3 regions of the Cutibacterium acnes genome follow, and region 3 is predicted to be linked to each of the others. Evidence: riboswitches for the same ligand, from Rfam matches in the RefSeq annotation. Region 3 holds a riboswitch; each other region holds the start of a gene.
What was found. Region 3 has a riboswitch for cobalamin ahead of CPA42_RS11305 (anaerobic ribonucleoside triphosphate reductase). Riboswitches for the same ligand answer to the same signal wherever they lie in the genome.
Positions count from the first base shown of each region.

Region 1 (3,274 bases), 890 kb from region 3:
CCAACCGGAATTTGCTCCGGAGTGGTCCAGGGCTCCTGCTCACCGGCGGCCGCAGCCAATCTGGCGAACTGCTCCTGCGCATCTGCGGGAACCGAAGAATCCCCGAGGTTAATGGAATCGAAACGAGGCAGGGTGGTCACTTGGCAACTCCCAACGTGTCCAGAGTGGCGGTCAGGACGTCCACGACGTCCATCCCGAGGTAGATGCGCCCGTCGATGACCTTCTCGGCCTCGGCGGCATCATCACCGAATTCCTTGAAGGCACCTGACAGGTAAACCAGCTTGGCGCCAGCCTCCTTGAGGGCCTTGGCGACCTCGAGACCTTGAGCCGCGTAGGTCTTGGCGTTCGAGCACAGGTCGGCGATATCAGCACCAGACTCCTTAAAGGCCTTCACGACCTCCTCGGTGGTGCCCCCCTCACACTCGGGGGTTTCCATGCCGGCGATGTGCCATACCGGGGCGGAGAATCCCTCGCGCGGGCCAAAGTCACGGCGGGTTCCCAGGCAGGCCAGGAACACTTTTGGACGCTCAGGGCAAGTGGCAGAGCGATCAACGAGGGCCTCGAAGACCTCGGCGTCACGGTGCCATTCCAGACCCTCACGGGCCGGGGCTGCTGGATACGGTTTGGTCTCGACGGACTTGGCATCGAGCAGCGGGAACTCACTGACGGCCGTAATCGGCTGCTTGCGAGTGGCAAGACGCTTGGCACGCTCGGTGTTGAGCTTGTCGAGCTCGGTGCGGACATGGTCGCCGGTGAGGGCGGCAGCCATGCCACCAGCAGCCTCGACGGCCTGGAACTCGGCCCAACCGGCATCCTCCAACTTCTTGGTGAGTGCCTCGACATAGAAGGAGCCACCAGCTGGATCATTAGCGCGACCAATATTCGACTCTTCAGCGAGAATGATGCCGGTGTTGCGAGCGATACGACGAGAGAAGTCACTCTTCGGTAAACCAATAGCGGCGTCGAAAGGCAAGGTCGTGACCGCCTCAGCGCCACCGACAGCAGCACCGAAGGTTGCGATCGTGCCACGAAGGATATTGACGTAAGGATCGTCGCGAGTGAGCTCGCGCCAGCTGGTGACCGCTTCTTGACGGGCACCACGCTTAGCAGCCGGTACCTCGAAGACCTCGCCAACACGGTTCCACAAGGTACGTAGGGCACGCAGACGGGAAATAGTGAGGAACTCGTCGTGGGTGGCCGTGACGCGGAAGTTGATGGAATCGAAGGCCTGCTCAGCTGTCAGCCCCTGCTCAATGAAAGCTCGGACGTACTCAACGCCGGTCGCGACAGCCCACGCGAGTTCGTGCACGTCGCCAGCACCGGCGTTGTGGTAGATCGTGGCGTCAACGACGAAGGGGCGGGAGTTCTTGTAATTCTCGGTCTTCTTGACCCACTCGGCCATCCCGGACAAGTCTGGGTTACCGCCATTAAGGGCCGCAAAACCGATGGGGTCCAGACCGAGGTTAAACGACAGCTTGTCAGCATCGATCTTGGACTCAATGTAAACATCAAGGAGAGCCTGAGCAGCGGCCTCCTGGTCATCACGGCTAGAGACCTCAACCTTGGCCAGGTCGAGCAACACATCCTTGAGGTCACCCGCAATGTCCTCGGGCTTAATGGCGTCAGCCCCGACCCGCAGCCACAGGGACGTCACGCCACGCTCAAGGTCGGCGATAACGGCCTTTTTAGTGAACGCGACATCGGGATCCTCATGAAGGGCCCGGACATCCCATGCATCCATGCCGCCTTCACGGATCGTGGTACCACGAGTGAACGGCGGCACGCCCGGAACACCGAGCTTCTCGGGGGCATCCTGACGCCGGTACATCGGCTCGATCTGGATGCCGTCGACCGTAGTCGGCTCGAGGCGCTTCATTCCCTGCTCGATGTTGAGTTCCTTGCCCTCGGGACGACCCCGGTTCAGAACCTTAAGGACCGCCTCCTCCCACTGCTCGTGGGTGACCTTCGGGAAGTCCCCGGCCAGGCTCAACTCCTCAGGCATCCTGTCCTCGACGGACTTGGATGCGAGGTTGTCAGGATCAGTCATTCGTTAGACTCCTGCTCCGCTGTGGATGGTTGGACGACCTCGGTCGGCCCTCGAGACCTCGGACGCTGTGGTACACGCGTAGTGCACCACACGCTCTGGCAGGTATTCGGACTCGTGGGCACCTCGTCTGCCGACGAGTCCTACGTCACCGCTTCCCAGACCGAAGCCCAGTGCTTGATCGCTGCCAAACCGATTCGAGAACCGGATAAGCGACGATGGTGATGTCGTTCCCACTCACCGCTGCGGGGCAGTTCCGGAGTCTCACCGGATTCCCTCTTACCGCCTCAAAATCCCACGAAGGATTCCTTGGCACCAGCAGGTACGATACTAGGCCGCGCACAACCACCTCCGTGCAGCGGGGTCACAAGTGCACGATTGTGCACATGCAGGATGAACGGCCGCGCAGTAACTGCTAGAGCCTGCGGTACTGGGCTCAGTTAGCCGCTTTGGACATGACACCCGTACTCACCAGCCATTCACCAGCGGCCCACGAGGTGTTAGCCTCGCCGCTATTGACAGCTGAGCCGCTGACAAGGAGGTCAATCATGGCATTGCAGGAAATCGAATTCACTTCACGCAACAGACGCGACGCCATCCAGGCATGGGCTTACGAACCAGTGGGAACGCCGGCGGCCGTCGTCCAGATCATCCACGGTCTGGGTGAGCACTCACGCCGCTACCTGCACATGATTTCAGCTCTGCTAGATGCGAGCTTTATCGTCGTCGCTGACGACCATGCCGGCCACGGTCGCACCGCCATGCAGTCGGGCCAGTGGGCTGACGCGGGCGACAACTCCGCCGAGGTTGTCATTTCCGACGAGCTCACACTGCAGCAGCAGTTGACAGGCCACCCTGGGTGGTCTTCGGTCACAGTTGGGGTTCCCTGATTGCCCGTGCGATGGCTACCCGCCCCAACGCCCGCCTCGACGGCTTAGCACTAGGCGGCGTCGTGGCGCAGCTACGCGGCCTCGAGACCACCCTTGACCACGAGGCGCTCGCGAAGGCCATGGCGACCAACCCGGCCGGTCCCGCCCCCGAGTCCCTCGTCGCCCAAATGTTTGACGGATGTACTGACCGCTTGAGCGAAGGCGACGGCCCCACCGGCTGGGTGGCTCGTAACAGGGACGTGGTTGCCGACTACGGCAAAGATAAGTTCAATAATTTCGGTGCCCAAATGAGCACGCGCTTCCTGCAGGGTTTCGCCGACATCTACGACATGGCTAACGG
Region 1 covers NZ_CP023676.1:647,341-650,614, reverse strand. Annotated here, with positions in the region: gene scpA (methylmalonyl-CoA mutase) at 1-140, opposite strand, end outside; gene mutA (methylmalonyl-CoA mutase small subunit) at 137-2,047, opposite strand; cobalamin riboswitch at 2,128-2,379, opposite strand; gene CPA42_RS13365 (alpha/beta hydrolase) at 2,593-2,934, shown strand; gene CPA42_RS13065 (serine aminopeptidase domain-containing protein) at 2,904-3,274, shown strand, end outside.
Region 1: linked by a shared signal. The riboswitch ahead of mutA (methylmalonyl-CoA mutase small subunit) and the one ahead of CPA42_RS11305 (anaerobic ribonucleoside triphosphate reductase) in region 3 are both predicted to bind cobalamin.

Region 2 (3,274 bases), 700 kb from region 3:
GGCCCGATAAGTCCAAGTTTCTGACGCTTATCGTCGGGGACAGCGAGGGCATCAAGGTGACGCTGACCACCGACGACGAGATCAGCCTGGGTAACTTCCTCGCGCAGGGCGTCGCTAATAGTGCCGAGATATCCGTGGACGCGAATCATGAATTGCCCTTCGTGTCGGGGTTCGTGGAGTTCCGGTGGTAGACGCCGCAGGTACCGTGAGCCTTGAGGTCAGCGTGGGCCTGAGCGTCGGCTGCGCGATACTCGTGACGAAAACCGGGATGATAGAGGTGGCTGCGGGTGGAGATCGGCCCCTCTGCCAGCGCCGGGCCCACGAGGACGACCGCATGCTTCCACAGCTTGTGGTTACGCATCGTCTCCGACAGGTGAGCCAGGTCGCAGCGGAACATCATCTCCTCGGGCCAGGTCACCGCATACCCGATGATGCAGGGGGTCTCCGGCAGATATCCGCCCTCCAGTAAGGCCTCCTGAAGCGCCTTGTTACGGGCCGCTGACAGGTAGATTGCCATAGTCGCCCCATGACGGGCGAAGGAGGCAACGGTCTCACCGTCGGGCATGGGTGTGCGCCCGCCCTCGAGCCGGGTGAGGATGAGTGACTGAGAGACTTCCGGGACAGTGATCTCGACGTCCATCCGTGCAGCGGCAGCCGAGAAAGCAGAGATGCCAGGAATGGTCTCGAAGTCAATACCAATACGACGACACAGGTCACGCTGTTCTGCGGTAGCCCCGTAGATGGACGGGTCACCGGTGTGGACCCTGGCCACCATCAGGCCCTCGTCGCGGGCGCGGGTGTAGAGAGGTTCAAGGTCCTCCAAGGGGATAGAGGCGGAGTCGATGAGCTCAGCGCCCTCCTTGTGACGGGCAACCATGTCGGGATGTACCAGGCTGGAGGCCCAGATGATGATGTCGGCGGTTTCAATGACCCGAGCGCCGCGCACACTCACCAAGTCTGGGGCACCCGGTCCGGCTCCAACGAAAACGACCTTGCCGGCTCCTTCGGGGATGTCACGACGGGGCACCGGCGGCGGCTCGATGACGTTGTGGTCTAAATCCTCCAGAGCCTTCTCAGACACATGCTGGGTGGGCCGTGCGGCCTGAGGTTCGCTCACAGTTTCCCTCCTGTGGTGGTGCGCTCCGGAGTGGTCAAGACGGTCGAGAAATACGGCAGAGTCTGCGCGTCAGCCACTTCGTCAAGGGTGATGATCTGCTCGGATTCCAAGGTGACGTCGGTGCCGATGACAGCCTGACGGTCCCGGCTGCGCAACTGCTCGACGACGTCGGGGAGTTTACGTCCGCCCTTGTAGATCGCAACCGAGTCAACGAGGTCGAGGACCTGCCCAAGTTTGCTGATGCCGACGGTAGCCGGGACGAGGGCCAGGATCTCCTTGCCCTCGACGAGTGGACGCCCGGATGCAGCCGACAGGGCCTGCATGGCGGTAATGCCAGGGCTCAACTCGACGGTGACGTCGGGCAGCCTCTCCTCAACGTTGGCACGCAGATAGGTGAAGGTAGAGAAAACAGTCGGATCACCGACGGTGGCAAGGGCGACGGTACGGGCTCCCTCATCAAAAGCTGTAACCACGGCGTCGGAGGAGACCTGCCAGGAGGCCTTGCGCTTTTCACCGACACCGGACCTCTCCCGCATTGAGAAGGGGATGCGTCTGATACGCCCGGCGATGTCGGGGGCGACAGCTGTGATGATGCTCTCGGCACGCCCCGGACCATCAGTGGTGGCCTCGGTGTAGGGAACGAGGATCACGTCTGCCTCGCGCAAGATGCGTACGGTTTTCACGGTGACCAGTTCCGGGTCGCCCGGGCCGACTCCCACTCCGAAAAGCGTGCGTGACGTGGCATCGTTCATGTGGTTCTCCTCAGGTACCCTCGCCTGACGGTTTGTTCGGCAGGAACCGGGCAGAGCGTCTGGCTGCACCGCATGGGGTGTCTCACAGTGGCGGGACCGCTCCGGAATCTCACCGGATTGCTCATCGCTCGATCGCATATCGAGCATAGCCGAGACGAGACACCACACACACCTAATGCTGCGGTAGCGAGGAACACATCACCGCACCGCATAACGGGTTCTCTGTCGCCGCCGTGGTGTTCTTGCACACTCACAGCCTGAACCAGGTCATCTGAGAACAAGGTGGCCGAGTTCATCGCCGAGTAGGAAAATCCTCAACCGCCAGATCAACGCACCAGGTGCAGTATCCGATCGACATCGACGTGAGCCTCTAACGCGTCGGCAAGGGTTTCGATCATCGCCTCGCGTCGAGCCTGATAACCCAGCTCGTCAGAGTGCGGACGCCAGGATGAACCAGCGTGACGGGCCGCGTCAGCCAGCCACGTGCGACGGAATTCGTCGTGCTCGAATGCCCCGTGCCACATCGTCCCCCATACCGGACCGACGTGTACGCCGTCGAGGAAGGCTTCAGCGTCCTCAAGCGAACGACAGACGCCGTGATGGATTTCATAGCCACCAACCTCGATCCCCCGCCATGTCCCGTGCGACAAGGCAAGGGTCTTCGTGGCGGCGAAGTCCACCTCGACCGGCAGCAGTCCAAGCCCTTCGACGACACTTCCTGGAGTCGTCTCCTGACCATCGGGGTCGAGGATAGTCCGGCACAGCATCTGGTACCCGCCACAAATGCCCACCACGGTGCGCCCCTGCTCGGCACGGCGAGCCACGACGTCAGCGATGCCCGAGCGTCGCAACCATTCCAAGTCGGACACTGTGGACCGCGACCCCGGCAGAACGAGAACGTCAGCGGCCTGACACGTATCCGGGTTTGTCGTCACCTGGACGTCCACCCCCGTCTCGCCAGCCATGGCGTCGACGTCGGTGGCGTTGGAGATGCGCGGGAACCGCACCACCGCAACCCGTAAGGATGACGGGTCGACGGCGTCTCCCTCGTGACGCCACCGCCCCACTTCCAAGGCGTCCTCGCCATCGAGCCACACCCCCGGGACCCAGGGCAACACCCCGAAACTCGGCATCCCGGTACGATCGGTGATCTCCTCAAGCCCGGGAGCGAGGATGGCATCGTCACCACGGAACTTGTTGACGATGTAACCGGCCAACAGAGCCCGGTCGTCATCGTCGAGAAGTGCCCAGGTGCCAAAGAGACTTGCCAGAACCCCGCCGCGGTCAATGTCACCGACAAGCACGACCGGCAGGTTCTTGGCCCGAGCCAACCCCATATTCGTGTAGTCGCCTCGGCGCAGGTTGATCTCGGCCGGAGACCCAGCTCCCTCACAGATCACCATGT
Region 2 covers NZ_CP023676.1:453,631-456,904, reverse strand. Annotated here, with positions in the region: gene cobJ (precorrin-3B C(17)-methyltransferase) at 1-149, opposite strand, end outside; gene cobM (precorrin-4 C(11)-methyltransferase) at 146-1,117, opposite strand; gene cobI (precorrin-2 C(20)-methyltransferase) at 1,114-1,869, opposite strand; cobalamin riboswitch at 1,891-2,051, opposite strand; gene CPA42_RS02255 (cobyric acid synthase) at 2,196-3,274, opposite strand, start outside.
Region 2: linked by a shared signal. The riboswitch ahead of cobI (precorrin-2 C(20)-methyltransferase) and the one ahead of CPA42_RS11305 (anaerobic ribonucleoside triphosphate reductase) in region 3 are both predicted to bind cobalamin.

Region 3 (3,274 bases):
CGGGTCATGCACGTTCGACATCACCCGAGTGCGGCAACCCATGTACGCGATTTCCGTCTCGGGGTGGCCAGGCCGGTAGAACTCGGCGTTGAAGGGGGCATCCTGGAAGGAGAAGTTCGGGAACAGCCGCTTGGCGCTCACCCGGCACGCCAGCCGGAACAGGTCGTAGTTGGGATCGCCCGGGTTGAGGTTGACCCCTTTCTGTACCCGGAAGATCTGGATCGGGAAGATCGCGGTCTCCCCGCCACCCAGCCCCGCCTCGGTGGCCTCCAACAGGCAGCGCATTACCATCCGCGCCTCCGGGCGTGTGTCGGTACCGTAGTTGATCGACGAGAATGGCGTCTGCGCTCCGGCCCGCGAGTTCATGGTGTTGAGGTTGGCGATGAGGGCCTCCATCGCCTGGTAGGTCTGGCGTCGGGTCTCTTCGAGGGCCTGACGACGAATCCGCTCGGCAAGGCGATCAGTGTCGCGGACGAGTCCAGCAAACAGCCGCCCGACCTGCTCGCGCTCGGCAGCAAGACCAGTCTCGTCAGGTTCCAACGTCCATTCCGAGGCCGCTTCCCGCACCTCGTCAACCTTGTCCTCGTCGCCCCCAAGAACCTCAAAGATTCGTGCCAGACCGGTCTGGGCGGCGCGCCTAAAGGTCTTGGCGACACCCGGTGCCATGTCACGATCAAAATTTGGCACGGCCTGACCACCGTGCTGGTCATTCTGGTTGGACTGGATGGCAATGCAAGCCAAGGCTGCGTATGACCCGATGGACTGCGGGGCACGCAGCACACCGTGGCCGGTGGAGAACCCGTGCTCGAACAAGTCGGTGAGGTTAATCTGGCAGCAGGTAGTTGTCAGAGTAAGAAAATCGAGGTCGTGGATATGGATGTCACCGTCACGGTGGGCGGCGGCGTGGGCAGGGTCGAGTACCTCCAGCAAGTTGAACTGTTTGGCTGACTCGGTGCCATAGCGCAGCATCGACCCCATAGCGGAGTTGCCGTCAACGTTGGCGTTCTCCCGCTTGGCATCAGCCTCCTCTGCGGACGCGAAAGTGATCTCGCGCAGGGTGCGCATCAATGCTGACTGCTGGTCACGGGCGACGGTGCGGCGCTGTCGGTACAGGATGTATGCCTTGGCGACGTCGTCATGCCCCTGGTCCATGAGCGTCTTCTCGACGAGATCCTGGATGGTCTCAACGTCCGGGGTCTCCTCGCCCATCTCGCTCAGCCGAGACATGACCTCCAAGGCAACCTCAGATGCATGCAACTCGGAGGTACCCATCCCGCATGCCACGAAAGCCTTACGGACAGCCTCGACGATCTTCGTCGAGTCGAAGCGGATCACCCTGCCGTCACGTTTGCGAATGGACGTCGGTACTGCGCGTTGCTGACTAATGGTCTGGTCGTCTGGTTGAACGATCGTCGACATGCTCACTCCTCGAAGCAGCGCACAGGTGGAGCATGGATAGCCCCGGGTCGTCCCGCGCGCCCGTTGTCGTACCGGGTCGTTGACCCGGGTACTGGCAGGTATTCGGACTTCAGGGCCCTCCGTCGTTAGACGGGTTCCTACCGAGCGACGCTTCCCAGCCAGCTGGCCAGTGCGTGATGTCGCCGTCGTTCCCTGTTACCGCTGCGGGGCAGTTCCGGTTTCCCACCGGATTCCCTCTTGCCTCCCATCACCGCCACACGAAGGGTTATCCCCTACATCTGGTGCCTGACGATGGGAACCAGCACAAGATAAAGGGTATACGCATTGGTGGCACACCTGCACGCGACCCCCCGAGTTGCCACGAAACAGCGCAGAGTCTGGCCTTACAAACCGGTTTTCCATCCTTGTAGCGGCGGCTGGCATGATGGACACACGCTCAGGGAAAGGACACTCCCATGAAGATCACCAGCACATCCATCACCGAGGGTCAGCCAATCGAACTGGCCTACGCCCACGCCGACGCGGGCGGCAAGAACATCAGCCCCCAGCTCAGTTGGACACCCGGCCCAGAGGGCACCAAGTCGTACGCCATCACCATCTACGACCCTGACGCCCCCACCGGATCAGGTTTCTGGCACTGGATTCTCGCCGATATCCCGGCCGACGTCACCTCTCTTGGCGAGGGCGGCCCGCTGCCCGCTGGGGGACGGGAGTGGACCAACGATTACCAGGAGGAGGGCTACTCCGGCGCCTGTCCGCCTCCCGGCCCCGCTCACCGTTACATCCACACTGTCCATGCCATGCCGACTGAACACCTCGACATCCCCGACGAGGCGGCAAACGTCCAAGTGCGCTTCGCCATCCACACCACCGAGTTGGACTCGGCGTCAATCACCGGAACCTTCCAGCAGTCCTGAGCCATCCTGTACCGATGAGGCAGGTGTCGCGGGTGTCCGCGGCACCTGCTTGACTGACATCGTGAAGGTTCGGCAGGCACTTCTCATCGTCCTTGTCCTTTTCGGCCTGGTTTCGGTGCCCCTTTCTGCCAGCGCCGCACCGCCAAGCCCTACTCCGACGACCACCAGTACCGCGTACGTCAGTGAGACCCCGACCTCACGGCCATCGGTTGACGGGGGCCCGGGAGCGGGTATGGGCTGGGATTCGACCCCGGTGTCCTCCGACATGGCCGCGAGAATGGACTGTGCTTCGGTCATGTTTGTAGGCGTGCGAGGGTCGGGGGAGACCCCGCCGTACGGCGACACGATTACGTCAATCCGTGACGCCCTAGCGCAAAAGTGGCGAGGCAAGGGGACCGTTCGTCAGGTGTACCTGAACTACCCGGCCGCTGACCCCCACACCTTGCAGAACACCCCGATGAGCTCTCTGCTCTTCGACTCCACGATGCCATCAACCGAATATTTCGATTCAGCAGCTCTGGGAGCCAAAAAACTCATCGCCTTGCTTAATACCGAGAAAAAGCAGTGCCCTAAGGAATGGGTGGTTCTCGCTGGTTTTTCCCAGGGGTCACAAGCCATCACGCAGGCCCTTGCTCAGACCGACACCCCACAGCGTCTAGCAGGTGCCATCCTGGTCGGAAACCCCGACCATTACCCCGGCCAGAACGTCCAGGAGGTCAGTGGAGACGCCGACCAGTCAGCAATTGGTATGGCCGCCATCCTCTACTACCTACGTGAGCGCGCGAATGCCACCCCGGGCGCTAATCGTGACGCCCAGATGCGGGCCATCATCGAAGCCACGCTTAGTCTGAGCCAAAACTCCATCAACCAGAAAGCCCTCGATGCCGACATGTCGAAGGCCGGAGCTGCAATTCCAGCGGAGGCATACCCGGAAACGT
Region 3 covers NZ_CP023676.1:2,250,411-2,253,684, forward strand. Annotated here, with positions in the region: gene CPA42_RS11305 (anaerobic ribonucleoside triphosphate reductase) at 1-1,419, opposite strand, end outside; cobalamin riboswitch at 1,496-1,689, opposite strand; gene CPA42_RS11310 (YbhB/YbcL family Raf kinase inhibitor-like protein) at 1,875-2,336, shown strand; gene CPA42_RS11315 (cutinase family protein) at 2,569-3,274, shown strand, end outside.